One region of the Methylocystis sp. WRRC1 genome, then DNA from elsewhere that is predicted to be linked to it. Evidence: predicted binding sites of a transcription regulator. Region 1 holds the regulator's gene; the other holds the start of a gene.
The links. Region 1 encodes LexA, which represses DNA repair genes until DNA is damaged. Its sites were predicted from a motif close to TGTTCNNNNTGTGTTCNG; they were not measured.
Positions count from the first base shown of each region.

Region 2: recA (recombinase RecA) is a predicted target of LexA. The motif match lies at 7,580-7,597, and genes of this name have one in related genera.

Region 1 covers NZ_JAJFZJ010000001.1:3,466,857-3,482,979, forward strand. The annotation lists gene pepN (aminopeptidase N) at 1-757, opposite strand, end outside; gene LG047_RS17000 (efflux RND transporter periplasmic adaptor subunit) at 1,042-2,169, shown strand; gene LG047_RS17005 (efflux RND transporter permease subunit) at 2,179-5,298, shown strand; gene LG047_RS17010 (TolC family protein) at 5,295-6,668, shown strand; gene LG047_RS17015 (alpha/beta fold hydrolase) at 6,669-7,550, opposite strand; gene LG047_RS17020 (acetyl-CoA carboxylase carboxyltransferase subunit alpha) at 7,733-8,698, shown strand; gene LG047_RS17025 (murein L,D-transpeptidase family protein) at 8,889-10,112, shown strand; gene lexA (transcriptional repressor LexA) at 10,278-10,991, shown strand; gene LG047_RS17035 (ComEC/Rec2 family competence protein) at 11,117-13,390, opposite strand; gene LG047_RS17040 (hypothetical protein) at 13,609-13,818, opposite strand; gene LG047_RS17045 (DUF2336 domain-containing protein) at 13,950-15,041, shown strand; gene LG047_RS17050 (DUF1491 family protein) at 15,045-15,386, opposite strand; gene LG047_RS17055 (peptidoglycan-binding protein) at 15,436-16,123, opposite strand, start outside.
Region 2 covers NZ_JAJFZJ010000001.1:2,659,340-2,675,462, reverse strand. The annotation lists gene LG047_RS13080 (GAF domain-containing protein) at 1-823, opposite strand, end outside; tRNA gene LG047_RS13075 (tRNA-Leu) at 1,159-1,243, opposite strand; gene LG047_RS13070 (complex I NDUFA9 subunit family protein) at 1,453-2,460, shown strand; gene LG047_RS13065 (sulfate transporter family protein) at 2,480-3,160, opposite strand; gene LG047_RS13060 (hypothetical protein) at 3,237-3,635, opposite strand; gene scpA (methylmalonyl-CoA mutase) at 3,826-5,988, opposite strand; gene LG047_RS13050 (hypothetical protein) at 6,054-6,263, shown strand; gene LG047_RS13045 (CZB domain-containing protein) at 6,279-6,632, shown strand; gene LG047_RS13040 (cytochrome c) at 6,638-6,982, opposite strand; gene LG047_RS13035 (universal stress protein) at 7,025-7,453, opposite strand; gene recA (recombinase RecA) at 7,684-8,754, shown strand; gene alaS (alanine--tRNA ligase) at 9,035-11,704, shown strand; gene LG047_RS13020 (cyclic nucleotide-gated ion channel) at 11,701-12,939, shown strand; gene LG047_RS13015 (F0F1 ATP synthase subunit epsilon) at 12,969-13,370, opposite strand; gene atpD (F0F1 ATP synthase subunit beta) at 13,481-14,917, opposite strand; gene LG047_RS13005 (F0F1 ATP synthase subunit gamma) at 14,943-15,824, opposite strand; gene atpA (F0F1 ATP synthase subunit alpha) at 15,892-16,123, opposite strand, start outside.

The sequences.
Region 1 (16,123 bases):
CATATTCGCGACCGAACTTCTCCTCGTCCCACCGCATGGAGCGCTTCAGCGCGTCCATGGCGTAGTCGGCCCGCGCCTCCTTGCCGTGCTCTACATAGATTGCAAGGTCGATCCTGCGGCCGGACATCGTGGTGAAAGTGTCGCGCACCACGCCGAGGTCGCCGCCGACGAGCGCGAAGAGATAGGAGGGCTTCGGGAAGGGATCGCGCCAGACGGCGTAATGGCGCGTCGTGCCGGGAATATCTCCCGACTCCGCCGGATTGCCGTTGGAGAGGAGGATCGGCGCGTCGGTCTTCTCCGCCTCGATCCGGGTCGTATAGACGCTCAGCACGTCGGGGCGGTCGAGGAAGTAGGAGATGCGGCGGAAACCTTCGGCCTCGCATTGCGTGCAATAGGCGGAGCCTGAACGGTAGAGCCCGGAAAGCTGCGTATTGGCGCTCGGGTTCACCTCGGTCTCGATTTCGAGGGTGAAGGGCGCCTCGGGGACGCTGAGCACCGTGAGGCTGTCGGGCGTCGCCGTATATTCCGCCGGCCCCAGCGCGTGGCCGTCGAGCTTGACGCCGAGCAGCGCCAGATCGTCGCCGTCGAGCGTGAGCGGAGCGCCGGCGGCGCCTTTCGGGTTGCGGCGCAGCGACAGACGCGCGACGACCTTCGTGGCCGTTCGATGCAGCGCAATGTCCAGATCGACGGCGTCGATCAGAAAGTCGGCGGGGCGATAATCGACGAGGCGGACGGCGACATTGGATGGGTGGCGCATGAATACCTCGAAAAGTGGAGAATCAGCTGAGCTTGTCTGGAATATAGGCGGATCGCGGCCGTTGGCGACGGCGCCGAGAGCGGCGTTGGAGGGGATTGTTACCGATTTTTCATTGGATAGCCCCTTCAGCGGGGCGAAATGGCTTGAGCCGGGCTCCTCCGACGGGCAAGATCGCTCCCGGCGCAGCTGAAATGCGGCGGCGCCATAAAGACGCGCCCTTTCCGCGCAATGACTGCCGCGCGCGCAAGCGGGGCGCACTCTCTCGGGGCTTTCCTGATTCTCACATGCGGCGAACGATCCTCCACACCCTTCTTGTGCTTCTCGTTTGCGGCGCGGCTGCGGCCCTCGGCGCTCCGGCGGGGAATCAGCCGCCCCGTCGGGAGATTGTTGTCCCGCTGACCGACGATCAGGCGCGCGCCGCGGGGGTCGAGACGCAGCCCATCGAACCGGAAACGGGCATGGGCGAAATCGTCGTCCCCGGCGTGGTGACCGTCCCGCCGCAGCAGTTGCGCATCGTCGCCGCGCCCGCCGCCGGACTTATCGAGACCCTGCTCGTCGCCCCTGACGAGGACGTCAAGGACGGCGACGCGATCGCGACACTGAGATCCTCCGAGCTGGTCGAGGCGCAGCGCGCCTTCTTGCACGCCCTGTCGGACGCCAATCTCGCTTCCGAGAAACTGCGCAGGGACGAGCAGCTCTTCAAGGAGCGCATCATCGCCGAACGCCGGTTGATCGTCACTCGGGCCGAGGCGGGGCAGGCGCGTTCGTCGCTCGAGGAGCGACGGCAGATTCTCACGCTCGCCGGCATGACCGAAGCCGAGGTGTCGGCCCTGCAGCGTGACCGCAAGCTCGCCAGCACGCTCCTGGTTCGCGCGCCGCTCTCCGGCACGGTCCTCCAGCGGCACGGCACCACGGGCGAGCGCGTTCAGGCCTCCGCGCCGCTCGTCACCATCGCGCGGCTCGATCCGATCTGGGTCAATCTGCAGGTGCCGCTCAGTCGCGCCGTCGCGCTCGAAAGCGTCGAGCGCGTCCATCTGCCCAGCGCGGGTCTCGACGGCCGGCTCATCCGAATCGGCCATACCGTCGACATGGCGACCCAGTCCGTCACCGCGGTGGCGGAGTTTCGCTCCGGCAGAAGCCCCTTGCGGCCGGGGCAAGCCGTGCAGGCGATCCTGAAGGTGACGGGCGGCGGCGCTTCGCAATGGCGCGTTCCGGCGGACGCCGTCGTCAGCCACAAGAACCACAGCTGGGTTTTCGTCCGCGTCCCGGACGGATTCCGCGCGACGCCGGTCACGCTGATCTCGGAGACGCCGCATTTCGCCTCGGTGCAGGGCGGCCTGGCGGCCGGCGAGCGGGTGGCGACCCATGGTCTGCTCACATTGCTCGCCGAACTCGCCGAGGCGGAGAAATGACAGAGCGCGATGCTTGAACGGCTGATCCACTTCGCGCTTCGACAGCGTCTCCTGACATTCCTCGCCGCGATCGCCATCGCGGGGTGGGGAGCGTTCAGCTACACGAAATTGCCGATCGACGCTTTTCCCGACGTGGCGCCGATTCAGGTTCTCGTCGCGATGCGCGCGCCGGGCCTTACTCCCGAGGAGTTGGAGAGTCGCGTCACCGCCCCGATCGAAATCGCCGCGCGCGGCATTCCCCGTCTCGTCCGCATGCGCTCGACGACCCGTTATTCGGTCGCGCTGCTCACCTTCGAGTTCGAGGAAGGAACGGACATCTACTGGGCGCGCGCGCAGGTCAACGAGCGGCTCGCTCAGGTGCAGGACCAGCTGCCGAGCGGCGTTTCCGGCGGCCTTGCGCCGATCGTCACGCCGCTCGGCGAAATGCTCATGTTCACCATTGTCGGCGGCGATCTGACTCCGACGGAGCAGCGCAGCCTGCTCGACTGGACGATACGTCCGGCCATCCGCGGCCTGCCCGGGGTCGCCGACCTCAACGTGCTGGGCGGCTTCGTGCGCACCTTCGAGGTCGCGCCGTCGCCCTCCGCCATGGCCGCGCGCGGCGTCACCGTCGCGATGCTGGAAACGGCGCTCTCGCAAAACAATAAGAACGACGGCGCCGGCCGCGTCCGCGACGGCGAGGAGGCGCTGCTGGTGCGCGCCGAGGGGCGGCTGCAGTCGCTCGAAGATATCCGCTCGGTGGTCATCGCCGCGCGCGCCACCGGCATCGTGCGCGTCGGCGACGTCGCCGAGGTGCGTTTCGGCTCCCTGCCGCGTAACGGCGTCGTGAGCCGCAACGGCGAAGCCGAAGCTGTCTGGGGACTGGTGCTCGGCCTGCGCGGCGCCGACGCGCGCATGGTGGTCACCGGCGTGAAGGCCCGTCTCGCCGAACTCGAGGCGAGCCTGCCGAAGGGCGCGAAGATCGAGATTTTCTACGACCGCAGCGAGCTGATCGGCAAGGCGGTGTGGACGGTCCAGAAGGTGCTGATCGAGGCGATCGTTCTCGTCGTCATTCTGCTGGCGCTGTTCCTGGGCGACCTGCGCGCGGCGCTCGTCGTCTCGGTCATCCTGCCGCTCGCGGCGCTCGCCACCTTCGGGATCATGCGATGGTGGGGGCTTTCCGCCAACATCATGTCGCTCGGCGGCCTGGCCATCGCCATCGGCCTGCTCGTGGACTGCGCCGTCGTCGTGGTGGAGAATGTCGAGCATCGCATGGCGAGCGCCCATGAGGCGAGCCTCGCCGACCGTATCTTCATGACGCTGGAGGCGACGCGCGAAGTCGCGGCGCCGCTGACCTCCGGCGTGGTCATCATCGTGACCGTGTTCCTGCCGCTGCTTTCGCTGGAAGGTCTCGAGGGGCGTCTCTTCGCGCCGGTGGCGCTGACCATCGCCTTCGCGCTCGGCTCCGCCCTCATCCTGTCGCTCACGGTCGTGCCGGCGCTGAGCGCGACGCTGCTGAAGCCTGGCCATTCCGAAGAGCCCTGGCTTGTGCGCAGGATCGCGGCGATCTACGAGCCGCTGCTCGACCGCGCGCTGGCGCGCCCACTGATCGTTGCGGCGATCGCCGGCGGCGGCCTGCTCGTCGCCGCTCTCGCCTACAGCGGGATCGGCCAGACCTTCATGCCCGTGATGGACGAGGGCACGCCCGTCATCACTGTGCGCAAGCATCCGACGATCAGCGTCAACATCGCCGCCGAGACCGACCGTCGCATCCAGCGCGAGATCATGGAGAAGGTGCCCGAGGTCAAGGGGATGATGGCGCGCGCGGGCGCCGACGAACTCGGCATCGATCCGGTGGGCCTCAACGAGACCGACAATTTCCTCACGCTCGCGCCGACGAGCGAATGGCGCAGCCATGGCATGGATTGGCTGATGGGCGAAATCCGCAAGGTGCTCGACTCGATACCCGGGATTTCCTACGCCTTTTCCCAGCCGATCGACATGCGCGTGCAGGAGATGATCATCGGCGCGCGCGGCGACGTCGTGATCAAGATTTTCGGCGACGACATCGGGGAACTCAACCGGCTGACCCGCGAAGTGGCCGCAACGCTGCGCAAGATTCCCGGCGCGCGGGACGTCTTCGGCCTGCAGAACGACGGTCTGCGCTATCTCACCGCACGCGTCGATCGTCTCGCCGCCGGACGCTTCGGCCTCAACGCCGGCGAGATCCAGGACGCCCTGCGCGTCTGGGTTGACGGTCAGCAGGTCGGCATCGTGCTGGAGGGGCCGATCCGCACGCCGCTCGTCGTGCGCGGCGCCGAGACCTCGCGCCGCTCCGCCGTGGATTTCGCGCGCCTGCCGATGGTGTCCAACGACGGAAAAGTCGTGGAGTTGTCCCAGCTTGCGGAAGTGAAGGCGGAGGACGGGCCTATTCAGGTCATTCGCGAGGAGGGCAGGCGTTTCGCCACCGTGCTCGCCAATGTCACCGGTCGGGACCTCGTCGGCTTCGTCGACGAGGCGAAGAAGGCTGTCGCGCAAAATGTGAAGACGCCGAAGGGCTACACCTACCAGTGGGGCGGCCAGTTCGAGAATCAGCAGCGCGCTTCGGCGCGGCTCGCGGTCGTCGTCCCGATCGCGCTCGCCCTGATCTTCCTCCTGCTGTATCTGACGTTCAATTCGGCGCTGCAGGCGACGCTCGTGTTCTGCAACGTGCCCTTCGCGGCGATCGGCGGCGTGCTCGGCCTTTGGCTGTCGGGCGAATTCATCTCCGTTCCGGCCTCGGTCGGCTTCATCGCGCTCGTCGGCATAGCGGTGCTCAATGGCGTGGTTCTGATCTCCTACATCAACAAGCTCGTGGCCGAAGGCACGCGCACGACGCGCGAGGCGGTGGTCGAGGGCGCGCGCCGGCGCATGCGCCCCGTCATGCTGACGGCGACGATCGCCGCCTTCGGCCTCATCCCCTTCCTTTTCGCGACAGGGCCGGGCGCCGAGATCCAGCGCCCGCTCGCCATCGTCGTCATCGGCGGGCTGATTTCCGCGACCGTGCTCACCCTCGTCCTGCTGCCGATCCTTTACGATCGTTCGGCGAATTGGGGCGCGCAGCTGCGGACGCGCATCCGATCCCTCCGGCGAGAGGAGTCGCGCGCATGACGATCCGGTCGGCCTTTCTGCCGTTACTGCTCTTCATCGGGCTTTACGCGACCGCCTCGCGCGCCGGGCCTGATGAGCAGCCGAGCGGCGAAGTGACAGTGAAGGCCGCCAAGGACCCGGCTGCGAGCGGCGGCAAGGGCGCCAAGGCCCGGGCCGGAAAAAGCTCCAAAGTCACTGTCAATCGCGCGAAGAAGACGCCGCTCGGCCATGTTCTCGTGCGTCACCTCGACATGGCCGTCGCCATCGACGCGCAGAGCAAGGCGCTGGAGGCGCAATTCGGCGCCGTGTCCGCGCGCTACGCCACCGCGAATTCGATAACGCCGGGCTCGCCCTATTTCGGCGGCTCGCAGCGCAACGCCGCCGCCGGCAATCTGCGTCACTACAACGAGACCGAAATCGAGGCGGGCATGCCGCTGTGGCTTCCCGGCCAGCGCGACGCCTATGCGGCCACGGTGTCGAGCGGGGTCGTGGAGGTCGAGGAGAGGCTGTCGCAGCGCCGGCTCGAGGTCGCGGGACTGTTGCGCGACGCATGGTGGAACGCGAAGCGCGCCGAGCGCGACGTGTCCGTGGCGCGCACGCGTGTGGCGACGGCCCGCGAGATCGGCGCCGACATGACCCGTCGCGTCGAACTCGGAGACGCTGCGGAAGCCGACGCCTTGCTGGCGAGGAACGAAACGCTCGCCGCCGAGACGGAACTCGCACAGGCGGAAGGCGCGGCGAAAGTCGCGCGGGTGAATTACGCCGCGCTCACCGGCGGGACGCCGCCGGACGGCACGCTCGAAGCCGTGCGTCGCGACGGCGATCTGGAAGACCATCCGGCGCTGCGGGCGCCGCTGGCGGCGCTTGCGCGGGCTGAGTCCCAGGCGCGGCTGATCGACGCGACGCCCATAGACAATCCGGAGATCGGCGTCTTCGGCCGTCAGGAGCACAACGACCAATATTCGACGGACCCCTCGCAGGAAGTCACCAACCAGCGCACCGACGCGACGACGGTGGGCGTGCGCTTTCGCATTCCGTTGCCGACGCCGGGCCGCAACGAGCCGCGCCAGGCCGAGGCGGCCGCGGAGGTGACGCGCGCGCGCGCCGAATATGAGCGCGCCAAGCGAATGGTCGTCGCGGAAATCAAGGCCGCGCGGACGGCGCTCGCAGCGGCGCAAAAGGCGGCGGGCCTCGCCGACAAGCGGCTCGCCGTGGCCAATGAGCAGTTCGAACTGTCGCGCAAGTCCTTCGCGCTCGGCGAAATCAGCGCCTTCGATCTGTATCGCGTGCGCCAGATTCAGCTGGAGGCGCAACGCATGCAGGCGGGCGCCGCGATCAATGTCGGCGTTGCGGTTTCACGCGTGAATCAGGCGCTGGGATACGCGCCATAATCACGGACAACGGCTCAGGAACTCCATTATCCGCCCGATCGTCGGCTGATCGAGCAGCAGGGGCGCATGGCCCTGGCCGGCGACGGTGAATGTTTCGAGCCGCGGCGCGCGCCGGGCCATTTCCTCCATCGTCTCGGCCGAAAAGATGTCCGACGTCTCGCCGCGAATGACGAGCATCGGCGTTTGCGACATCGTTTCGAAACGGTCCCAGAAGGTTTCGGGCTCGGCGTCCGGCGTGAAGATGTCGAGCGTGTGCGACAGTTCGGGGTCGTAGCGAAGCGCAACCTTCCCGTCCTTCTCGACGAAGGTCTGGCGCGCATAAACGGCCCAGTCCTCCGCGCTAACGGCGGGAAATTGCGGCGCGGCGGTCATGCGCATCAGCGCGATCGCGTCGTTCATCGAGGCGATGGGCGGCAATTTTCCGACATAGCGCTTTATGCGCAGCAGACCCTCGAGTTCGATCTTCGGCCCGATGTCGTTGAAGATCGCCGCGCGCACGAGGCCCGGCGTTTCGGCGGCGAGATCCATCGTGTGCAGCCCGCCGCGCGAGGTGCCGAGAAAGACGGCCGACGAAACGCCTGCGTCGCGCAGCACGGCGAGAATGTCGTCCTGTTCGACCGCGAGCGCGTAATGGGTCCAGTCCTTGTCCCAGTCCGATCGGCCGCGCCCGCGGTAGTCGAGCGCGAGCACGCGCCGTCCCTGCGCCTGCGCGGCCTCGGCGACGCGCCAGAAGTCGTCGGAGGAGCGCGCGAGGCCCGGCAGGCAGACGAGCGGCAGACGCCCGGCCGAGGGACAGGCGTAATCGAGATAATGGAGGCGCAGCCCGTCGCTCGCGGAAACGAAGCGGCTGTCGGCATGGGCACGAAGGGTCGGAGGGTTCAAGCGAATCGCGCTCCTCTTGCAGAAAATTGCGCCATGCCCCCGATTGCGCCATTTGGCGCTCGAAATCCACCCCGCGCGGTCCTGCCGTCTTCCTTGACTTCGGCGCCGGTTGCGGCGAGTTTGCGCGCGCCCGAGAGGCCGCCGGGCGCTGGTCGAATCTTGCAGGAAACATCGTCGCCCCCATGCGCTCTTATCTCGACTTCGAAAAGCCCGTCGCGGAACTGGAAACCAAGGTCGAGGAACTGCGCGCGCTGGCCGAGAAAGGCGAGGGCGTCTCAATCTCGGAGGAGCTGACGAAGCTGGAGGCCAAGGCGTCCAAGGCGCTGGCCGACCTCTACGCGAGCCTCACCCCCTGGCAGAAAATTCAGGTCGCGCGTCATCCGCAGCGCCCGCATTTCTCCGACTATGTGAAGCAGCTCGTCACGGAATTCACGCCGCTCGCCGGCGACCGCTTCTTCGGCGAGGACGCCGCCATCGTCGGCGGCTTCGGGCGCTTCAATGGCGAGCCCATCTGCATCATCGGGCAGGAGAAGGGCTCGGACACCGCGAGCCGTCTGCACCATAATTTCGGCATGGCGCGACCCGAGGGCTACCGCAAGGCGGTGCGCCTCATGGAGCTCGCCGACCGCTTCGGCCTGCCGGTGGTCTCGCTGGTCGATACGGCCGGCGCCTTTCCGGGCATCGACGCCGAGGAGCGTGGGCAGGCGGAAGCCATCGCCCGATCGACCGACGCCTCGCTGTCGCTGGGCGTGCCCAATGTCGCGGTCGTGGTGGGCGAGGGCGGCTCCGGCGGCGCCATCGCCATCGCCGCCGCCAACAAGGTGCTGATGCTGGAGCACGCGGTCTACACCGTCGCCTCCCCGGAGGCCTCGGCCTCCATCCTGTGGCGTGATTCGGCCAAGGCGCAGGACGCCGCGACCAGCATGAAGATCACGGCGCAGGATCTGCTCAAATTCGGCATCATCGACGTGATCGTCACCGAGCCCTCGGGCGGCGCTCATCGCGACCCCAGGGCGGCCATCGCCGCCGTGGGCGACGCGGTTTCCCTCGAATTGTCGCGGCTTACCAATCTTTCGCGCGAGCAGCTTCGCCACGCCCGGGCCGAGAAGTTCCTCGCCATGGGCCGAAAGATCGAGGAAAAGCGTTAAGGTAAATCCGGCAAATTTGCGGTTTTCACCATCCCGGATGGCGCCACGGACACTTTCTCGTCCCAATGTTTGGTCTAAATGCGGGTCGGCGCGGAAGGTCAGCCGTCACGCCGGGTAAGGATTGCGTTACGCGCAGGCGTGTAAAGGTTCTCGGACACGCGGGGGCGTCGCGCAAAGGGGAGCGGGTCGCATGAATTTCCAGGGTTTCAAGCCGTTTGCGGTTGTTGCGGCCTTCGCCGCCTTCACGCTGGCGGCCTGCGAGGACGGGGGCTTTTCGCACCGCTCGCTCGCGCCCATTCCGCCGGAGACGGTCGCGCTGATGGAGAAGGTCGGCACGACGAAGGAAGCGCCGATGCTCATCCGCGCCTACAAGAAAGAGGCGGAGCTCGAGATCTGGAAGATGCGGTCCGACGGCCGCTACGTCCATCTCAAAACCTTCCCCATGTGCCGCTGGTCGGGCCAGCTCGGCCCCAAGACGCGCGAGGGCGACCGCCAGGTGCCGGAGGGCTTCTATTCGATCACGCCGGCGCAGATGAACCCGAATTCGGCCTATTACCTGTCCTTCAACGTCGGCTACCCGAACCAGCTCGACCGCGCGCTGGGGCATAGCGGCGGGACCATCATGGTGCATGGCGCCTGCTCGTCGGCCGGCTGCTTCTCCATGACCGACAAGCAGATCGCGGAAATCTACGCGATTGCCCGCTCCTCCTTCGGCGGCGGCCAGCGCGCAATCCAGATGCAGTCCTATCCCTTCAAGATGACGGCCGAAAATCTGGCCAAGCACCGGCTCGACCCGAACATCGGCTTCTGGAAGAACCTGAAGGAAGGCAATGATCACTTCGAGGTGACGAAAGAGGAGCCGCAGGTCGCCTTCTGCGGCCGTCATTATGTCTTCAACGCCACGCCCGCGGGACATATGGACGCGGCCTCGGCCTGTCCGCCCTTGAAGCACAATCCGGAGATCGCGGCCCAGGTCGCCGAAAAGGCTGCCAAGGATGACGCCAAGGTGGCCGAGCTCGCCGAAAGCGGCGTGAAGCCGGTTCGCGTCGTCTATCAGGACGGCGGTCAGAACCCGGCCTTCGCCTCGCGCGTCGCCGAGGTGAGCCGCCCCGAGGCGATCGCCCCGCCAGTCGAAATCGCGCTGGAGGAAAAACCGGCCCGCGGCGCCGGCAAGGCCGCGACGCAGCTCGCCGCCAAATCGCCCGTCGTGACGGTCGCTGCCGCCAAGGCCGCCGCCGAGAGCCGGGAGGCAGAGGCGCCGCATCCGGTGGCGCAGGCCTTCGCGCCCGACGACCGCCGCGAGATGCAGGCGCTCGCCAGCGACGACAGCCCGACGAGCTCGATCAAGAAAGCGGCTCCCCGGAAGCCCGGCGCCCCCGATCCGGCGACAAAGAACAAAGCCGCCGCCCATTAGAGCGGCGGCGCCTCCGCGCCAGCTCCAGTTAACAGCTCCCTGACATTAGGCTTGCGGAACGCACCGGGAACGCATATGAATCGTTCATGATTTGTTTTTGAGCGATCCAGGCTCCCCTGCGGGTCTGTGTCGACGCTACGGCGCGAGTTCAGGGGCCAACTTTCGATGCTGACAAAGAAGCAAAGCGACCTTCTGCGCTTCATACATGAACGCCTGAAGGAGTCCGGCGTGCCGCCGTCCTTCGACGAGATGAAGGATGCGCTCGATCTGAGATCGAAGTCGGGGATTCACCGATTGATCCTCGCGCTAGAGGAGCGGGGCTTCATCCGCCGTCTTCCCAATCGCGCCCGCGCGCTCGAGGTGCTGCGCCTGCCTGAATCAGCGACGCCGCGCGGCGGCGGAGGGTCGCGGGGCGGAAAATTCTCGCCGGCTGTAATCGAGGGCAATCTCGGCCGTGTGCGGCCGCTGCACGAGCGGCGGGAGGAGGAGACCGAGCAGAATGTGGCGATTCCGGTCATGGGCCGGATCGCCGCCGGCACGCCGATCTCCGCGATCCAGAGCCGCAGCCACACCATCAGCCTGCCGCCCGACCTTCTGACCAGCGGCGAGCATTATGCGCTGGAAGTGCGGGGCGACTCCATGATCGAGGCCGGCATCCTCGACGGCGACACGGTCGTCATCAAGAAGCAGGACAACGCCGACACCGGCGACATCGTGGTGGCTCTCATCGACGACGAGGAGGCGACGTTGAAGCGTCTGCGCAAACGCGGCGCCTCGATTGCGCTCGAAGCGGCCAATCCGGCTTATGAAACGCGCATCTTCGGGCCGGATCGCGTGCGTATTCAGGGGAAGCTCGTGAGCCTCCTGAGGAAATACTGATTGGCCCGCATTCGCCCCATGCCCGCGCATGGCGAATGGGGGCGCGGCGGGCGTCCCGGGGCCGGAGCGAAGCTTCCTCCAGTCCGCAGCGCCTTGAAGCAGGGGCGATGCAAAAAAAACCGCGGTCAGTCGTCCAGCGGCTCCGCCGCCTGAGCGTCGTCATTGTCGCTTTCAATTTCAGAGGCCTCGGGCGTGGTGATCCGGCCGCGCCTTTCCTGCGGAGCCTGCGACCACGGTCGATCCTCGTCGACGCCGCGCGCCCTCGTCCATTCGATCTTCTCGCCCTTCAGTCGCAGGGAAATCGCGCCCGCTTCCGCAAGCTTGCGACGATCTATGACGATCGGCGCGGCGCAACCTTCGGGCGCATGAAGCGGCGTGACGATGATCGCCGCGCGCGCGCAGTCTTCCAGAAAGGCGCCGCGCTCATTCACAAGGGCGACGATGCGCCCGTCGAACAGTCTTCCGACGCATCCCAGATCGTCGCAGGCGACGCCAGCTCCGGCGTCTGCGGCCGCGCGGGAATCCGCGTCGGCGCGCAACCATTGTTCGGACGCGAAGACGCTCGGTCTTTTGCCCAGAAGGGCGATTTCGCCGGAGGCGGAACGGAAGGCCGCCGAGTCGCCCGCCGGCGGAACGGCTAGATCGAAACCCGTCCCGTTTTTCGCGCCGAGCAGGCCGACGAGCGCCAGCGGTATCGCGGTCGCCCGGAGCGACCACGTCCGCCATAGCACCGCCGACAGAACGGCAAGCGCGAGAAAGACGATCGCCCAGGGCGCAAAAGCCTTCACATGCAGGCTCGCCCCCGGCGCGCTCGCGATCAGCCCCGCGAGATAGATGACGAGATCGATCCCGATCTTCAGATAGCGCCAGACGAAGCCGTCGAGGCCGAAAGGATAGAGGACCGCGCCGATCAGCGCGCAAGGCACGGCGAAAAATTCGATGATCGCCAGGGTCAGCGGATTTCCGACCAGCACATATGGACTGAGCTCGTGGAAATCATTGGCCATGAAGGAGGCGGTGGCGGAGGTGGCGCAAAGGGTCGCGAGAAGCGCCGCGCCCGGTCCGTGCAGCAATCGCTCGACCAGGGCTTCGCGCAGTTCCGCAAGTCGCCCGCGCATGCTCGGGCCGACAGGGCGCGCGCGGCTTCGTCCGAGATAATCGCCGCGCCATTCATAGACCGCGATCAGCGCCGCGACGGCGGCGAAGGAAAGTTGAAAACTCGCGCCGAGCAGCGCCTCCGGCTCGAAGGCGATGATGAAAAAGGCGGCGAGCGCAAGATTGCGCATGGAGAGCGACGCGCGGTCGAACAACACGGCGACGAGCATGATGAGCGTCATGACCAGCGCGCGCTCCGTGCCGACGCGCGAACCCGTCGCGATGTCGTAGAGAATGGCGCCGAGGATAGCGAGCCCGGCCGCCCATTTCTTGATCGGGTAGTTGAGCGCCAGCGTCTGCGACATTGCGAGGAGGCGCCGGAAACCGACGAAGAAAATGCCGGCGACGAGCGTCATCTGCATGCCAGAGATGGTGATGATGTGAAAGATGCCGGCCCGGCGTATGAGGTCTTTCGCGTTACCGGAAAGGAAATCGCGCTTGCCTGTCACCATGGCGGCCGCGATGGCGCCCGCGTCGCCGTCGATCGTGCGATAGACGCGCAGGGCGAGCGCATTTCGCGCGCGATCGATGGCGGCGAAAAAGCGTAGCGAAATTGGCGCCGGATCGGGCGGCGGCATGACCTCGATGCGGCCGAGCGCGTTCCCGACGCCGCCGAGCCGCGCGAAATAGGCGTCGCGCGCGAAATCATAGCCGCCGGGCAGCGCCGCGCGGGCAGGGGGCATGAGCCGGGCTTTCAACGCGACGAAATCTCCCGCCGAGAAAGACGGATCGCCGCGTGTGGTGAGGCGCACGCGCGCCGGCGCGACTTCACCCGGCAGACCTTCCGCGCTCGCGACGCGCAGAATGAAGCGGGCGCCGGACCGCCGCGGGTCGAGCTCTTCCACGAAGCCGGTGAGTTCGCCGATCCCGACGCGCGGGATGATCGGCGCGGCGACGCGCGCGGTCCGCCACGCCGCGGAAGTGAAGCCGGCGGCGACGAAGGCGAGCGCCACGAATAATGCGCGCGCCCGCGCATGGCGGCGAGCAATGAAAGCGAACGCCGCGGCGGCGCCCAGGACTGCGAAGCAAAGCGGCAGCGGCGGTTCGCGCTCCGCGGTGAAATACAGCACGACGCCCGCGCCGGCGGCGACGACGAGCCAGAGGAACGGCCGTCGCAGCGCGGCCTCTTCCGCAAGCGCCGCGCGCAGCGCCTCGCCGATCCGATGCGCGCGCGGGGCGAGCCAAAGGGCGACGGCGCCGCCGCCGCGACGCTCCCCTTCCGCCACGCGCGAGGCTTCTCTCACCGCCCGCTCCAAATCGCCAAAAGGTAAAGCTGGAGCTTAACGTGGTTCCTCGCGCCTGTCTCGCCTCGCCCCGAGGCGTTCACAGGCGGCGCTCTCTATCCGCCGGGTTCCGGCGGGGGCGGGGAGCGAAAGCTTACGGGAAATCTTCGAGGAACGGCCTGCGGCGTTCCACAACGGCCGATCCAACCGTGGTCAGCAGGCGCAGGTCTTTGCCGACGTCATGCGCGGGCGCGGCTCTTGCGCTTCTTGCCGCCTCTCGGCGTGTGGCCGAGATCGGGCGGCGACCAGCCTCCCGCGGCGTCGGGCGTCTCTTCCATGCGCATGTAGCGCACGCCGAGAAAGAACAGGATTTGCGCATCGCCATTGAAAGGCTCGGCGCGGTTCGGCGCGTCTTTGATGCGCGTTCGGAAGGCGATGACCTCCCCCATTTCAGCCTCTCCGCACTTGCTGCGGCCAAAAGTGAATCGACCGTTACTTGGCAATTAGGGAATGGTGAGGGTTAATGTTCCGTCAACGAAGAGCTGCTAATTTTAGCAGTGTGTGCTGCGTAAGAGTTTAAGTGAGTGGACAGCTTATGCTTTCCGACAAGAGACAGCGGCGAGCCGACGACGCGTCGATCCTGCAGGTGATCGTCGACCAGTTCGTCGAGCGTCCAGTCCATCCATTCAGCGATATCAAGCAATTTGAACGGCTTGCGCTCGGTCTGATCGACATTGTCGACGCTGGCGCGGTCGCCCGCGTGGCGCGGCCGTTGTGTTTCCATCCGGAGACTCCCCCTTCGATTTTTGCGCGCCTTCTCGACAAGGGCGGCCCTTGCGCCGAGCTTGCGCTGGAATATGCGCCGGCGCTGCCGCGCGCCGAAACGGCGGTCCTCGCCGCCCGGTGCCCGACGGGATTCGCCCTCGCCCTCTCGCGCCGTCGCGATCTCGACCGCGAAATCATCGCCGCGCTGATGTCTCGCAACGAACCCCGGGTGTTGCGCTCGCTCGCCGGCAATCTCGCGGCGCATTTCGAATCCGCCGCGCGCCGCGTTCTGGCGCAGGCCGCGCGCGACGATGTGAGGCTGGCGCGCCTGCTGCTCGATCGCGACGATCTGGAAATCGATCCCGAACCGCTATTTCTCGCCGCGACGCGCCTCGAACGCACGGCGATCATCCTCAACGCCTGCCGCAAGGTTCTCGCCAGCGGCTATGCGGAGCCGCGCCGCGCCGATCCGGACTTCGTCGCGAGGCTGGAGGACGCCGCCCTGCGCAGGGATCGCGAGGAAATGGCCGCGCTGGTCGCGAATGCGCTCGACTGCCGGAAGGATCGGGCGCTGGCGGCGCTGACGGATTCGCTGGGCGAGGCGCTGGCCCTGACGCTCGTCGCGCTCGGCGTCGATACGGAGGCGGCGACGCGCATCTTCCTTTGCGCCGACGCGCCGATCGCTCACGACGTCGATCGCGTGCGCGCGCTCCTGCGGCTCATGCGCTCGACGCCGCAACGCGCGGCGGCGCAAATCGTTACGGCGATCACCGGCGCGGCGCGGACGGAGAAGGAGCCCGCGCGCCGGAATGGTTCGCGCGAGGAAGCAGTGACGGCTCCCGGCTGGCGACGGAGTTTGCCGCGCCAGAACGGCGTCGCCGCGCGCAAACTCGATCAATCCGCGTGACCCTCACGCCGCGAGATCGACGAAGACGCGCCCCTCGCGGTCCTCGATCTCGACGATCCATAAATCGGGATCGAACATGATTTCGCGCTTCAGCCGCGCTTCAGCCTCGGCGGGGTCGAGCCATTCGCTGGAGTGGGCGCGCGCGAACAGCCGGTCGACGCCCGCGGGCGTTTCCTCGCTCTGTGGCGCAGGTCCGTAGATTGCCGTGCGGCCGTCGAGTCGATCGAGCTTGATGAAAAGGGCGCCCGCTTCCGCCGCGCCGCGCCGGCGCAACATGGCGACGGCGCCTTGAGCTTCCGCGCGACGGATGAGGGCGGAAGCGAAAATATCCGATCTGAGCCGCATGGCTGACGATGTAGCGCGGACGTGCCCGCGCTACAAATGATCGCCTTGCTTACTGATGCGCGAGGCCGGAGCGGGTCGCGAGCTGGCGCATGACCTTGGGGCTGAGCTGGCCCTTCACCGGCAGGCCGCTGTCGCGCTCGAACTTTTCTATCGCCTGGCGGGTCGTGCCGCCGAAGACGCCGTCCGCGCGCACCACGTAACCGAGCTTGAGAAGCGCGCGCTGCGCATAAAGCACGTTCTTGTCCGGACCGGCCTCCGCCTCCTTTTCCGCCGCGCCGCCGAGCAGCTGGCTGATCGGATCGCGCTTTTTCTCGGTGGTCGTTTTGCTGACTTCGGTTTTCGCGACTTCGGCCTTCTCTGGCTTTGCGGCGTCCGTCCTGGTTCGCTCGACCTTCGCCGGCGGGCGCGGCGACTCCGGCTTTGCGGCCTCGGCCTCGGCGCGCGTCGCGGCGATTTCTGTGGGCCGCACCGGCGGCTTCGGCGCCGCGGCGGTTTCTGTCTTCTCCGCGACGGGCAGATGCGTCGAGAAAAGCGGGGCCGGATGGCGTCCGTCCTGGAAGAAGAGCGCGTTCATCGGCACGCCGACGGCCGCAAGACCGCCGATGCCGAGAAGCAGCAGAACGCTCATCCGCTTGAGGCCGAAAACGCGCGACAGAACCGACGGGCGGTTTTTGTCGGCGCGCTTGGCGCTCGCGCGGCGCCTGGGGGCGGAGCGTTCCTCGGGAAGGGACTGGCGC
Region 2 (16,123 bases), 810 kb from region 1:
CGTCCGGAAAACGGAAATCGACATAGACGTCGCGCACCGGTCGGCGCGTCGCAATCGCCCTTTGTATCGGCAGTTCTTCAGGCCGGAACTCCGAGCCGTCCTGTTTCAACTGGCGCAAATAGATCGCCTGCCCGATGGCGACGACGCTTTGCGAGACATTCGCGCCGGGCGTGACGCCCGTCATTTCGTTGGCGGCGTTGTTGCCGCGAATGACACGGCAATCGGCGTCGCCGAACCAGATGAAAGCTGGCGCGGCGTCGATGACCGCCTCGAGCTCCTCGGCGCGCTGGCGCAGTTCCTCGTCGTTTTCTTGGCGCTCCATGAAGTCGGTCGTCTGCCGCGCGTAGAGTGCGAGCAGCCGCAATTCCTGCCCGCTGATGCGACGGGGCGTGCGATGATATGTCGTGATGACGCCCATTCGCAGACCGGTACGTCCAATGAGCGGCGTGCACTGAACGGCGCGAACGCCGGCGGCGTGGGCAAGCGACCGCAAAAGGCTCATTGCGGGGTCGGCGTCTATGTCCTCGATTATGAGACATTCGCCGGAATGCAGCGCCCCGCTGCAGGCAAAGCTGTTCCAGGTCGAAATTTCGTGAAAATAGGAAAGGAAATTATTGTCGAAGCCCTGCTGCGCGACGATCGTCAGCGTTTCACGTTCGCGATCGAAGATTTGCAGATGCCCCATGTTCGCGCCGGCCAGGGCCATCGTCGCCGCGAGCATCTCCTCGAGCCCGAACTGCAGATTGCGCGTTCGCCAAAGGCGGGACGCGGCGTCGTTGAGGCGCCGCAGCGCTTCCGCCTCAACTTCGACGTCGGCGCTCATGTCGCTCGTGGTTGGGGCGCATTCGTCATTTTCGGCCTTTTCCAAGCGGGCGCCCTCACTCCGTGGCCCTGACGTGAAGCTTACGGCGCCAGAGATAACACATGTTCTGTCGCCAATCGCCTGTAAAAAAATGGCGTAAGCTAGATTATTTCCTCCGCGTCTGTCGCGAGGCTGTAGCGGTTGGCCGGAGGATCGCCGCTTGCCCGGGAGCTGCGCCGCATGGGATGCGCGGTCGTTTCGAAAGGGACAACATTGCAAGCAGGGGGAAACAATAGGCGCGACGCCGTTCCGCCACGTCCGAATCAATTATTTTCAATGGAATTTGATTGTCGATATGGTGCCCAGGAGAGGACTCGAACCTCCACGGCTTTCACCACTGGTACCTGAAACCAGCGCGTCTACCAATTCCGCCACCTGGGCATCTGCGGCCGTGTCTTAGGGGCGCCGGGCGCCTCCTGTCAATGCGCTCCTGCGCGAAAAAGCCGCGGCTTCGGCAAAAAGCCCAAAAAGCCGCCGCGCGGAGTCGTTCGGAGCCTGCCGGCGCATTCCCTTTGCGCGCGAATTTCGCTACAGGACTGGGCGAAGAATTCAGCCGGCCGGGCCGGCGCGGGACAAGCGGAGCAAGGACGATGAGCGGCGAGAGCGTTGGGGCGGGGCGCATTGTGACGGTGTTCGGCGGGTCGGGCTTCGTTGGCCGCCATGTCGTGCGAGCGTTGGCGCGTGACGGCTGGCGCGTGCGAATCGCCTGCCGCCGTCCGGACCTCGCCTTCCACCTGCAGCCCCTCGGCCGCGTCGGTCAGGTGATGGCGGTGCAGGCGAATGTGCGCAAGCCCGAATCGGTGGCGGCGGCGCTGCGGGGCGCGGAGGCTGTCGTCAATCTCGTCGGCATTCTCGCCGAGACCGGCGCGCAGAAGTTCAGCGACGTGCAGGCGGCTGGCGCGCGCGCCGTCGCCGAGGCGGCGAAGGCCGTCGGCATCGATAATGTCGTGCATATTTCCGCCATCGGCGCGGACCCGAAGTCGGCTTCCGCCTATGGCCGCAGCAAGGCCGAAGGCGAGGCCGCCATGCATGCGGCGGTTCCCACCGCCGTGATCCTGCGCCCGTCGATCATCTTCGGGCCCGAAGACGACTTCTTCAACCGCTTCGCCACCATGGCGCGTTTCTTCCCCGTCATCCCCATCGTGGGCGCGGAGACCAGATTCCAGCCCGTCTATGTCGGCGACGTCGCCGAGGCGGTGGCCACGGCGCTGGCCGGCCGCGCGAAGGCGGGCGCGATTTATGAACTGGGCGGGCCGGAGATCAAGACCTTCGCGGAGCTGATCGACTATGTGCTGAAGGTGACGGAGCGCGAGCGCGGCGTCGCGAAGCTGTCCTTCAGCACGGGCAAGCTCGTCGCCGGCATTACCCAGACATTCACCAAGCTGTCGCTGGGGCTGTTCCCGACGCTCCTGCGCATGACGGGCGATCAGGTGGAGCTGCTACGCCACGACAATGTCGTCAGCGACGCCGCCATTCGGGAAGGCCGCACCCTCGCGGGGCTGAACATCGAGCCGCAGTCGATCGAGGCGATCGTGCCGAGCTATCTCTATCGCTATCGCAAGACGGGCCAGTATCAGTCGCAGCGGCTGGGGGCCTGACGCCCCCGCCACGCGCCTTTCAGCGGGCGCGCCGCTCGGGCGAAATCATCTTGTGGATGCGCGACATGAAAGCGACGCCGAACAGCGGCGTCAGCACATTGAGCCCGGGCGTCATCACGAAGGCGGCGATGAACAGCCCCGCCAGAAAAAGTTGCGGCGCATAGCGACGGCGCAACTCCATCGCCTCCTCCAATGTCCGGAAGCGGGTCGCCGCGAAGAGGAAATATTCGCGGCCCAGCAGATAGGCGTTCGCCAGCACGAAGGCGATGGCGTTGATTCCCGGAATCAGCAACAGGAACAACGCCAGAATATTGACGCCCGCCGAGACCGCCGCGAATCGCACGCCCATCATGATCGCCTGAGAGGCGGGAATGGCCCGCCCGCGCTGGCCCGAGGGGTAAAGGTCCTCCTCGACGACATCGGCCAGATCGTCGAGAAAAAGGCCCGCGACCAGCACCGAAATGGGGCCGATGAAGAACGCCAGAAAGAGGAAAAGGCCGAGGCCCGCCGCGTAGGTCAGCGCGATCTGGAGCCAGGGGTGATTCACTGCAATGTACGACAGCGCGAGCTTGTCGAGGCCAACCCAGGCGAGCGCCAGGAAGAGCAAGGTCATTCCCAGACTCTTCAAAAGCACGTTGCGGAAGGGCGGCGAGAGAATCTCGCGCAGCGCCGCCAGCGCGGCGTCGAACATGAAGGTCATTTCAGTGGCCTCTGACGGCCGCGTGCGACGGCCGCCCTGCAAATGGCGTGGCGGCGCCTCCCGCGCAAGGGGCAACTCAGGCCCAGCGCGTCACCGCATGCGCCGCTAACGCATAGGCGATCCACAGAAAGCCGATGGTCGATACGGTAAAGCTCAGCGCCGTGTAGGCGCGCCAGAATTTCTTGTCCCAGAAATTCGGATCGAAAGCGGCGATCGTGAACACGGTCGGATTGGAGAAGCCGCCAATGGCGACGCACCAGCAGGCGATGACCGGCAATTCCACGCCGGAACCATAAAAGCCGACCCCGAACAGCGCCATCAGCGCATAGTCGACATGCGCCCGGATCATCGTCTTGTAGTCAACGACGAAAGCGTCCACGGCCTTGATGGGAAACCATTTGGCGAGCGTCATCAACCAGGCTGTGACGATGAGGGCGGTGATGCAGGCGGCCGAGCCGATCAGAAGAACTTCCATCCCGGGTTCCTTTTCATTGGGCGAAGCTCTTCTAGCTCAGGCTATGCCGCCTGTCTTGGCAAATCGCCCGGGCGAATGGCGTCCGGAACGGGAAGGCGCGCTCCGCGAACGCAAGCGCCAACCCCGTTTTCAATAGCTGATCGAGTGGATGAGGCCGTTGCGCGTCGTCCGGCGCCGCGGCCCCTTCGCATCATCCCGCCTTCGCGACCTCGCGTTGCGCAAAGCCGAGGCGAATATTCAGCTCGTGCAGCAATTGCTCCGCCGCCTGCGGGATATTGGTGCCCGGCGGGAAGATTGCGGCGGCGCCGGAATCGTAAAGCTGCTGGAAGTCGTCCGGCGGAATCACGCCGCCGACGACCATCATGATGTCGCCGCGGCCCACGTGCGAAAGGGCGTCGCGCAATTCGGGCGTCAGCGTGAGATGGCCGGCGGTCATGGTCGAGACGCCGACGATGTGCACGTCGGCCTCGGCGGCCTTCCGGGCCACTTCGTCCGGCGTCGCGAAAAGATCGCCGATGACGACGTCGAAGCCCATGTCCGCGAAGGCGGAGGCGATGACCTTCTGGCCGCGATCATGGCCGTCCTGGCCCATCTTGGCGACGAGAATACGCGGCTTACGCCCTGTGTTTTCCGCGAAGTCGCGCGTCATGCCGACAATGCGGCCGATCTGGGCGCTGTCCTTGCCCGCCTCGCGCGCATAGACGCCGGAAATGACGTTCGCCTTGGGTTTGTGGCGCGTGAAGACCTTTTCGAGCGCGAAGGAAATTTCGCCGACGCTCGCCTTTGCGCGCGCGGCCTTCACGGCGAGATCGAGCAGATTGGCGCCCGAGGTCGCGCCTTCCGTCAGCGCGTCGAGCGCCGCCTGGGTCGTCGCCTCGTCACGCTCGGCGCGCAGGCGCTTCAGCTTTTCCAGCTGCGCGGCGCGCACGGCGGCGTTGTCGACCTTGAGCACATTCGGCTTGGCGTCGTTCTCAGGGCGGTATTTGTTGACGCCGACGACGACCTGCGTTCCGCTGTCGATGCGCGCCTGCGTTTTCGCGGCCGCTTCCTCGATGCGCTGCTTCGGCACCCCCGCCGCGATCGCCTTAGCCATCCCGCCGAGCTGTTCGATTTCCTCGATATGCTTCCAGGCGCCCTTGGCGAGTTCGGCGGTGAGGCGCTCGACATAATAAGAACCGCCCCACGGATCGATGACGCGCGTCGTGCCGCTCTCCTGCTGCAACACGATCTGCGTGTTGCGGGCGATGCGCGCCGAGAAGTCCGTCGGCAGCGCCAGCGCCTCGTCCAGCGCATTGGTGTGCAGCGACTGCGTATGGCCCTGCGTCGCCGCCATGGCCTCGACGCAGGTGCGGATCGAGTTGACGTAGACGTCCTGCGCGGTGAGCGACCAGCCGGAGGTCTGGCAGTGGGTGCGCAGCGTCATGCTCTTCTCGGACCTGGCGCCGAGGTCTTTCATGAGTCGCGCCCAGAGCAGACGCGCGGCGCGCAGCTTGGCGACCTCCATGAAGAAATTCATGCCGATGGCGAAGAAGAAGGAGAGCCGCGGCGCGAAGGCGTCGATGTCGAGGCCCGCAGCGACGCCGGCGCGCACATATTCCACGCCGTCGGCGAGCGTGTAGCCCAACTCCAGATCGGCCGAGGCGCCCGCCTCCTGCATGTGATAGCCGGAGATCGAGATCGAGTTGAACTTCGGCATATGCCTGCTGGTGTAGGCAAAAATATCCGACACGATCCGCATGGAGGGGTCCGGCGGATAGATGTAGGTGTTGCGCACCATGAATTCTTTGAGAATGTCGTTCTGGATCGTGCCGGTGAGCTTGTCGGCCGAAACGCCCTGCTCTTCCGCCGCGACGATGAAGAGCGCCAGCACCGGCAGCACCGCGCCGTTCATGGTCATCGACACGGACATCTGATCGAGCGGAATGCCGTCGAAGAGCGTCCGCATGTCGTAGATCGAATCGATCGCGACGCCCGCCATGCCGACGTCGCCCATCACGCGCGGATGGTCCGAGTCATAGCCGCGGTGGGTCGCGAGGTCGAAGGCGACGGAGAGGCCCTTCTGGCCGGCCGCAAGATTGCGGCGATAGAAGGCGTTGGAGTCCTCGGCCGTGGAGAAGCCGGCATATTGGCGGATCGTCCAGGGCTGGGCGACATACATGGTGGAATAGGGCCCGCGCACATATGGCGCGACGCCCGGAAAACCATCGACGAAGGAGAGGCCCGCTATATCCGCGGGGCCATAGGCGCTCTTCACTTCGATCCCCTCTGGCGTCAGCCAGGCCCGCGGCGGCGCCTCCTGCGCGACGTCGGTGGCGGCGAAGGGAATCTTGGAGAAATCGGGGATCGCGGACATTTTGCGCCTCGGCTGGTTTCAGCGCGCTTATTAGACCAGCAAAACCCGGAGCGCAAAGGCGGCGGATGGCCGCGCGCAAGGACACGGGCAAGCGGGCGCCGCATCCGCCCCCCATGGCCCGGCGCAAGCTCGACTATTATGGCGACGCGCATCCGTCCGCAGTCGACCAGCCGCGCTTCGTCATTGACGGATCGGGTCAAATCGGCTGGACGACAGCCTCGGGCAAGCCCCGGCTGGCTAATCTCGCGCCCGGAATCCGGCCATCGCGGCCGTGAAAACGAGGCTCCCCCATGGATTTCGACAAGGCCATCGACGCACATGTCGAGTGGAAGACCAAACTGCGTGGCGCGATCGCCGCACAATCGACTCTGGACGCCGCCGCAATCGGCAAGGACAACGCCTGCCCGCTCGGCCAATGGCTTCATGGCGACGCCAAGATCAAATATGGGCATCTGCCGACCTTCGCCGGCTGCGTGAGCGCTCACGCCGTTTTCCATCGTGAGGCCAGCCGGGTCGCCGCCATGATCAACGACAAACGCTATACCGACGCCGACGCCGCCCTCGGGGCAGGCACGCCCTATACCTCCGCCTCCATGGCGACGGGCGTCGCGATCGCCAAGTTGCGCAAGGAAGTCAGCGCCTGAGACGCTCAGCGCCTCTGGATCGAGCCCAGATAGGCGAGCAGAGCCTCGATCTGCGCGGCGCTGAAGCGGAACTGGGGCATCTCCATGCCCTCATGGCCGACGACGATGCCTTCGCCCAGCGCCTCCTCCAGATTGTGAAGCGGATATTTGCGCGCCAGATGGCGGAAGGGTGGCGACTTCGGATTCGGGCTCTCGCCCGCGCGGCCGACGGCGTGGCACTTTCCGCAATTTTCCTGCGCGATCGCAAGGCCGCGCCTGAGCATGGCCGCATTTCCTGCCGCGGCGAAAACCGCCGTTGAAAGGCCGAAAACGGCGCAAAGGGCAAGCGCGGAGATTTCGAATCGACGCATGGTCAAACTCTAGTCGCCGCTCCCGCCCCTGTCACGCCGCGCTTATTTGCGCACCACCAGAACGGAACATTTCGCGTGGCGCACGATCGTCTTGGCGTTCGAGCCCAGAAGATAGGTCGCCATGGTGGGACGGTGGGAGCCGACGACGATGAGATCCGCTCCCCAGTCCTCGGCCTCGGCGAGAACCTCCGGGTAGACCGCGCCGAACCGCACTGTGGAGGTTACCCGCTCGCGCGGCAGGTCGATCGCGGCCGTCAGGGCGGCCAGCTCCTTTTCCGCTGTCTCGCGCATCTCCTCGTCGAAATTCGGCGGGATATAGTCGATGAAGGCCACGGGCACGAGCGGCTGCACATTGATGAGCCGCAATTGCGCCCCGCCATTGGTTCTGGCCAGCGCGAGCGCCGCATCGAGCGCAAGCTGCGTCATTTCGGGCTCGCCCACGTCGACCGGCACGAGAATCTTGGAATACATGGGCGCCTCCCTTTGTTCGCCAATCTGCGCGCGATCCGCCGAATCCATCCGACTATACAAGAGCGGCGGCCGCGCGCCACCCATTCGCCCGCCGCGGCCGCTGGCGTGATCGACGAAAATCGACGTGCGAACAAAAAAAGAACTTGGCGGCAAGAACAAATCATGCACAATAGGAATATCAACCGACCGTTGCCTCTGCCCGCAAAACCGTGCCAGAAGGAATTTCAGCCGTGAGCCAAGCCAATCTCCGCCTCGTGGAAGGATCGTCCGTGGACAAGACCAAGGCCCTTGACGCCGCGCTGTCGCAAATCGAGCGCGCCTTCGGCAAGGGCTCGATCATGCGGCTCGGCAAGAATCAGAAAGCCGTCGAGATCGAGACGATCTCCACCGGCTCGCTCGGCCTCGACATCGCCCTGGGCGTCGGCGGCCTGCCGCGCGGCCGCGTGGTGGAGATTTACGGGCCCGAATCGTCGGGCAAGACGACCTTGACCCTCCATGTCATCGCCGAGGCGCAGAAGTTGGGCGGCGTCTGCGCCTTCGTGGACGCGGAGCATGCTCTCGATCCCGTTTACGCCCGCAAGCTCGGCGTCAATCTGGAGGAGCTGCTGATTTCCCAGCCCGACACGGGCGAGCAGGCGCTCGAGATCACCGACACCCTCGTGCGATCCGGCGCGGTCGACGTGCTCGTCGTCGATTCTGTCGCGGCCCTGACGCCGCGGGCGGAGATCGAGGGAGAGATGGGCGACGTTCAGCCCGGCCTGCAGGCGCGCCTGATGAGCCAGGCGCTGCGCAAGCTCACCGCCTCCATCGCCCGCTCCAACACGCTCGTCATCTTCATCAACCAGATCCGCATGAAGATCGGCGTGATGTATGGCTCGCCGGAAACAACGACGGGCGGCAACGCCCTGAAATTCTACGCCTCCGTCCGGCTCGACATCCGTCGCACGGGATCCATCAAGGACCGCGACGAGGCGATCGGCAATCAGACTCGCGTCAAGGTGGTCAAGAACAAGGTTGCCCCGCCCTTCAAGCAGGTCGAATTCGACATCATGTATGGCGAAGGCGTCTCCAAGGTCGGCGAATTGATCGACCTGGGCGTGAAGGCGGGCGTGGTCGAAAAATCGGGCGCCTGGTTCTCGTACGACAGCCAGAGACTGGGCCAGGGCCGCGAGAACGCCAAGAATTTTCTTCGCCAGAACCCCGAAGCCGCCGCCCGTATCGAACAGGCGATTCGCGAAAACGCCGGTCTCATCGCGGAACGCATTCTCGACGTCGCCGATGGCGACGAGGCCGAGGACTGAACCGACCGGCGCGCCTCTCATGCGCTGCTTGGGCGCCATATCGTGCGACCCCCGCGGGTTTTCATCGCGTCAAAGGCCCGCTCATCGGGCCTTTTTCATTGCCGAAACCGCGCAGGACTGGCATATCGCCCGCAAATCCCGGATGTCCGGCGACATGAACCGCCGCCGGCGCCCGTTTCCCGATCGGGCGCGCTTGCCCGCAAGCGCCCTCGCGCGGACGGCCGGTTTCCCCATATGATCGTGGAGTGATCCCGATCCTGCTCCAGCGAGCTGCATGACAATGAGTGGCGTCAACCAGATCCGTTCGGCCTTTCTCGACTACTTCGTGCGCAATGGGCATGAGAAAGTCGCCTCCTCCCCGCTTGTGCCGCACAACGACCCGACGCTGATGTTCACCAATGCGGGCATGGTGCAGTTCAAGAACGTGTTCACCGGCGTCGAAAAACGCCATCAGGCGCGCGCAGCCTCCGCTCAGAAATGCGTGCGCGCCGGCGGCAAGCACAATGACCTGGACAATGTCGGTTACACGGCCCGGCATCACACATTCTTCGAGATGCTGGGGAATTTTTCCTTCGGCGACTATTTCAAGGAAGGCGCGATCGAACTCGCCTGGGGCCTGATCACCAAAGAATTCAGCCTGCCGGTCGAGAAACTCCTCGTCACCGTCTATCACGACGACGACGAGGCGTTCGATTTATGGAAGAAGATCGCCGGTTTCCACGACAGCCGCATCATCCGTATCGCGAGCTCCGACAATTTCTGGAGCATGGGCGACACCGGTCCCTGCGGCCCCTGCTCCGAAATCTTCTACGATCAGGGCGAGACGCTCACCGGCGGCCCGCCCGGGAGCCCGGATGAAGACGGCGACCGATTCCTGGAATTCTGGAACCTCGTCTTCATGCAATATGAGCAGGTCGCCCCCGGCCAGCGCGCGCCGCTGCCGCGACCCTCGATCGACACCGGCATGGGGCTCGAGCGCATCGCCGCCCTTATGCAGGGCGTCACCTCCAATTACGAGATCGACCTTTTCCGCTCCCTCACCGGCGCCGTCGCCGAATATACCGGCGCGCCCGTCGGCGGCCCCCAGAGCGCAAGCCATCGCGTCATCGCAGATCATCTGCGCGCGTCGTCCTTTCTTGTCGCAGACGGCGTCACGCCGTCGAATGAGGGTCGCGGTTACGTGCTCCGCCGCATCATGCGCCGCGCGATGCGCCACGCGCAGATCCTCGGCGCCCAGGAGCCGCTGATGTGGCGTCTCGTCCCCACCCTGGTCGCGGAAATGGGACAGGCCTATCCCGAACTGGTTCGCGCACAGGCGCTCATCGTCGATACGCTGAAGACCGAAGAGACCCGCTTCCGCGCGACGCTCGCCCGCGGCCTCGCCATCCTGGACGACGAGACGGCGAACCTCGGCAGGGGGGACAAGCTGTCAGGCGAGACCGCCTTCAAACTCTACGACACCTACGGCTTTCCCCTCGATCTGACCGAGGACGCCCTGCGTCCGCGCGGCGTCGGCGTCGACAAGCAAGCGTTCAACGCCGCCATGGAGCGCCAGCGCGCCGAAGCGCGCAAGGCTTGGGCGGGTTCGGGCGAGACCGCGACCGAGACACTCTGGTTCGCATTGAAAGAGCGTCTCGGCGCCACCGAATTCCTCGGCTACGAGACCGAGAAGAGCGAAGGCGTAGTATCCGCCATCGTCCACGACGGAGCCGAAGCCTTCGTCCTGAAGCAGGGCGCGCGCGGCGCCGTGATCCTCAACCAGACGCCGTTCTATGGCGAATCGGGCGGCCAGGTCGGCGACGTCGGCGTCATGCGCGGCAGGAATGTACGATTCCGTGTCGAAAACACCCAGAAGAAACTTGGCGACCTCATTGTTCATGAAGGCGTCGTCGAGGAAGGCGAAATCGTCCCCGGCGTCGTGCTCGAACTCGACGTCGATCACGAAAGACGCCGCGCGACGCGGGCCAACCATTCGGCGACCCATATCCTTCACGAGGCTTTGCGCCAGGTGCTCGGCGACCACGTCGCTCAGAAGGGTTCGCTCGTCGCGCCGGAGCGACTGCGCTTCGACTTCACGCATCCCAAGCCGCTGACCGAGGAAGAACTCGCCCGCGTCGAAGCGCTCGCCAACGAAATCGTCCAGGACAATGCGCCGGTCGACACGCGCCTGATGGCTCAGGACGACGCCATTCGATCCGGCGCCCGCGCCCTGTTCGGAGAGAAATACGGCGACGAGGTCAGGGTCGTCTCCATGGGCCGGCCGGACCCCGGCGTCGCGCATCCTTTCTCGGTCGAACTCTGCGGCGGCACCCATGTCTCGCGCACGGGGGACATCGGCCTGATCTCCATCGTCGGCGAGGGCGCAGTCGCATCGGGCGTTCGCCGGATCGAGGCGCGCACGGCGGAAGGCGCGCGCAGCCATCTCGTCACGCAGTCCCGCGCGCTGCGCGAAATCGCCTCCCTCATCCGCGCGCCCATGGAGGAGGCTCCGGCCCGCCTCGGCCAGCTTCTCGAAGAGCGTAAACGCCTCGAGCGCGAGCTTGCCGACGCCAGGCGCAAGCTCGCGATGGGCGGTGGGCCGGGTAACGGCGGCGGCCAGGAGTGGCGCGACGTCGCCGGCGTAAAGCTGCTGACCCGCGCCGTCGACGGCGTCGACGCCAAGGATCTCAAATCTCTCGTCGACGACGCCAAGAAGAATATCGGCTCCGGCGTGGTCGCCTTCGCCTGCGCCTCGCCAGATGGCAAGGCCGGCATTGTAGTCGGGGTCACGGACGACCTGACTTCCAAATTCAGCGCCGTCGAATTCGTCCGCGTCGCCAGCGCGACGCTCGGCGGGAAGGGCGGCGGCGGTCGTCCCGATCTGGCGCAGGCCGGCGGCCCCAACGCCGCGGCAATCGAGCAGGCGCTCGCCTCGGTCGAGGACGCGCTGCGCGGCAAGGCAGCGCAGTGAGCACGGAGGAACGGCGCCGCGGCCTCGCCTGGTGGCGCCGTCGCCTTCATGTGATTCTCGACGGGGGCGCGCATGATCGGCTCGCGCGCTTTGTCCATCGCGCGCTGATCGGCCTCGTCGCTCTCTCGGTCGGATCGGTGATCCTCGAATCGGTTCCCGAATACGCCGAAGAGTACGAACGCATCTTCACATTTATCGAATATGTCGCGGTTGGCGCCTTTACGCTCGAGTATTTTCTGCGCCTGTGGTGCGCGCCGGAACATACCCCCTATTCTGACCGCACGCCTTTCGGGGCGCGCGTAGCTTTCGTGAAATCCGGGTCGGCGATCATCGATTTGCTCACGATCCTGCCGGTCTATCTGTCATTTTTCATCGAAGCGGATCTTCGCGTCTTCCTGATTTTGCGTTTGCTTCGCTTTTTCAAGCTCGCCCGCTACTCGCCGGGGATCCGCACGATAATTGCGGTATTGGAGGCGGAGCGAAAGGCGCTTTTAGCCTCAGGCATCCTCCTCTTCGGCGCCGTCCTGTTCTCGGCGACCGCCATGCATGTCGCCGAACATACGACGCAACCCGAAAAATTTGGTTCGATCCCGGCGTCCATGTGGTGGGCGATCGTGACGATCACAACAGTGGGCTATGGCGACGTGACCCCCGTGACGCTCGCCGGACGCGTGATCGCGTCCTTCACCATGGTGCTGGGTTATGTCATGCTGGGCCTGCCCGTCGGCATCGTGGCGACCGCATTCGCCGAGGAAATTCACCGTCGCGAATTCGTCGTCACCTGGAGCATGGTGGCGAGCGTCCCATTGTTCCGGGAACTTGACGCGCAGGCGATTGCGGAGATCATGCGTTACTTGCGCGCGCAATCGGTCCCGGCCGGCACGCTGATCGTGCGGCGAGGCGAAGTCGCGCATTCGATGTATTTTATCGCGGAAGGCGAAGTCGAGGTCGAATTACCGACGGAAGCCGTTCGCCTCGGCGTCGGTCAGTTCTTCGGCGAAATCGCGGTGCTCCACAAGACGCTTCGCACCGCCAGCGTGCGCGCCACGGAGCCGACGAAACTCCTGATCCTTGACGCCTATGATCTTCAGACGCTCACGGCCCGAAACCCGGAGATCGGACTGACTGTCCGACGAGTGGCTGCAAGCCGCACGGAACTGAGTGCGCAGGAACGTCACGGCGACATGATCGAGGCTGAGCTCGAACAGCCGGTCGAGCCGGAGCCAAAGGAGTAAAAGCGGCCCCGCAGATCGCGCCTATGCGCTCAGGCGCCGACAGACGCGCGCAACTCCTGTAACTGGGCGATTCTCTCGGCGGCCGCGTGACGGGCCTCCTCAGTCTTGGCGTCGGCCAGATCTTCGCGCGCATCCTTCAGGTCGGCGTCGACCTTGGCTACGTCGATCTCTGACAGCGGGATCGCAAGTTCGGCGAGAATGGTGAAACCTGCCGCGCTCACATCCGCGAATCCGCCGCGCACGAAAAGCTTCTCTACCTTGCCGTCGCCGCCTGCGACCGTGACGACGCCCGACTTCAGGGTCGTCATGACCGGCGCATGGTCCTTGAGGACAGTGAACTGCCCCTCCGCCCCCGGCGCGACCACGGATTCGACATCGCCCGAGAACAGCAACTTTTCGGGAGAGACGAGTTCAAAGTGGAATGCGGCCATGTCTTTCTCCGGCGGCGCTTCTTGCATTCAGCAAATGATGGCCGGCGGCGCCGGCCATTCAGTTTCGTAAATCGCTCTGGCCCGCGGAACCCGGACCGTGAGCGAAGGCGTCAGGCCGCTTCCTTGGCGAGCTTGGCGGCCTTTTCGATCGCCTCCTCGATGGAGCCGACCATATAGAAGGCAGCCTCCGGAAGGTGATCGTATTGACCCTCGACGAGACCCTTGAAACCCTTGATCGTGTCGGCCAGCGCAACGAGCTTGCCGGGCGAACCGGTGAAGACTTCGGCGACGTGGAAGGGCTGCGACAGGAAGCGCTCGATCTTGCGGGCGCGGGCGACGACGAGCTTGTCCTCTTCCGAGAGTTCGTCCATGCCGAGAATGGCGATGATGTCCTGCAGCGACTTGTAGCGCTGCAGGGTCGACTGCACCTTGCGGGCGACTTCGTAATGCTCCTCGCCGACGATGGCCGGGGAGAGCATGCGCGAGGTCGAATCCAGCGGGTCGACGGCCGGATAAATGCCCTTTTCCGCAATGGAGCGCGAGAGCACGGTCGTGGCGTCGAGGTGGGCGAAGGAGGTGGCCGGCGCCGGGTCGGTCAGGTCGTCGGCGGGCACGTAAATGGCCTGCACCGAGGTGATCGAGCCCTTGGTCGTGGTGGTGATGCGCTCCTGCAGCGCGCCCATGTCGGTTGCGAGCGTCGGCTGATAGCCCACCGCCGAAGGGATGCGGCCGAGAAGCGCGGAGACTTCCGAGCCCGCCTGCGTGAAGCGGAAGATGTTGTCCACGAAGAACAGAACGTCCTGGCCCTGGTCGCGGAAGTGTTCGGCGACCGTGAGGCCGGTCAGCGCGACGCGGGCGCGGGCGCCCGGCGGCTCATTCATCTGTCCATAGACCAGCGCGGCCTTTGAGCCCGTGGCCGAGCCGTTCACCGGCTTCTTGTTCACGCCGCCCTCGATCATCTCGTGATAGAGGTCGTTGCCCTCGCGGGTGCGCTCGCCGACGCCGGCGAAGACGGAATAACCGCCGTGCGCCTTGGCGACGTTGTTGATGAGCTCCATGATGAGAACGGTCTTGCCGACGCCTGCGCCGCCGAACAGGCCGATCTTGCCGCCCTTGGCGTAGGGCGCGAGAAGGTCGACGACCTTGATGCCGGTTTCGAGAATCTGGGCTTCCGTCGCCTGCTCGGCGTAGGAAGGCGCCGGCTGGTGAATGGCGCGCTTGCTGGCGGTCACGAGCGGGCCGGCCTCGTCGACCGGCTCGCCGATGACGTTGATGATGCGGCCGAGCGTCTCGTCGCCGACGGGCACGGAGATCGGCGCGCCGGTGTCGACCACTTCCTGACCGCGCGTCAGGCCTTCCGACGTGTCCATGGCGATGGTGCGCACGGAGTTCTCGCCGAGGTGCTGCGCGACTTCCAGAACGAGGCGCTGGCCCTGGTTCGTGGTCTCGAGCGCGTTGAGAATCTCGGGGAGATGCCCGTCGAACTTCACGTCGACGACGGCGCCGATGACTTGGGTGATGCGCCCGGTGGGCTTGTTGGCGGCCATGTTACGTCCTCGTCTATTTTAACGATCAGAGCGCTTCGGCGCCCGAGATGATTTCGATGAGTTCCTTGGTGATCATCGCCTGACGCGACCGGTTGTAGAGGGTCGTCTGCTTTTTGATCATGTCGCCGGCGTTGCGCGTGGCGTTGTCCATCGCGCTCATGCGCGCGCCCTGTTCCGAGGCGGCGTTTTCGAGCAGCGCGCGGAAAACCTGCACGGAGATGTTGCGCGGCAGGAGTTCCGAGAGAATCTCGTCCTGACCGGGCTCATATTCATAGGACGGCTGCGCGCCCTCCACGGCGGGAGCGTTCTCATTCGCCGCGATCTGCGCGGGGATCAGCTGCTGCGCCGTCGGAATCTGCGCAATCACCGACTTGAACTTCGAGAAAAACAGCGTGGCGACGTCGAATTCGCCCGCCTCGAACATTGCGATGACCTTCTTGCCGATCTCGTCCGCGTTCTCGAAGCCGATGGTCTTGAGGCCCCGCAGCTCGATCAGCTCCACGATCTCTTTTTCGTATTGGCGGCGCAGCTGGTCGAAACCCTTCTTGCCGACGCAGAGAATCTTGACCGTCTTGCCCTGTCCCTGAAGGCGCTGGATGTGCTCCCGGGCCATTCGCACGATCGAGGAGTTGAACGCGCCGCAGAGGCCGCGCTCGGCGGTGGCGACGACGAGCAGATGCACGTCGTCCTTTCCGTTTCCGGCGAGAAGCTGCGGGCCGCCGGTCGAAACGCCGGCGGCGAGATTGGCGAGCACGGATTCCATGCGCTCGGCATAGGGACGCGCGGCTTCGGCCGCCGTCTGCGCGCGGCGCAGCTTGGCCGCCGCGACCATCTGCATGGCCTTGGTGATCTTCTGCGTCGCCTTGACGGAAGAAATCCGGTTTCGAAGATCCTTCAACGAGGGCATGAGTGTGCTTCTTGTCTCGAGGTCGTCGCGCGCCCGTCAGCGGGCGCGCGAACCGTCAGCAGTCGGATCAGGCGAAGGACTTCGCGAAGGACTCGACGACGCTCTTGAGCTTGGCCGCAGTATCGTCGGACAGGTCCTTCGACGTGCGGATGCTCTCGAGAATGTCGTTGTGCGACGAGCGCAGCAGCGCCAGCAGCCCGTCCTCGAAGGCGCGGACGCGATTGACCGGCAGCGGATCGAGATAGCCGTTGACGCCGGCGTAGATCACGCAGGTCTGCTCTTCCATCTTCAGCGGCGAG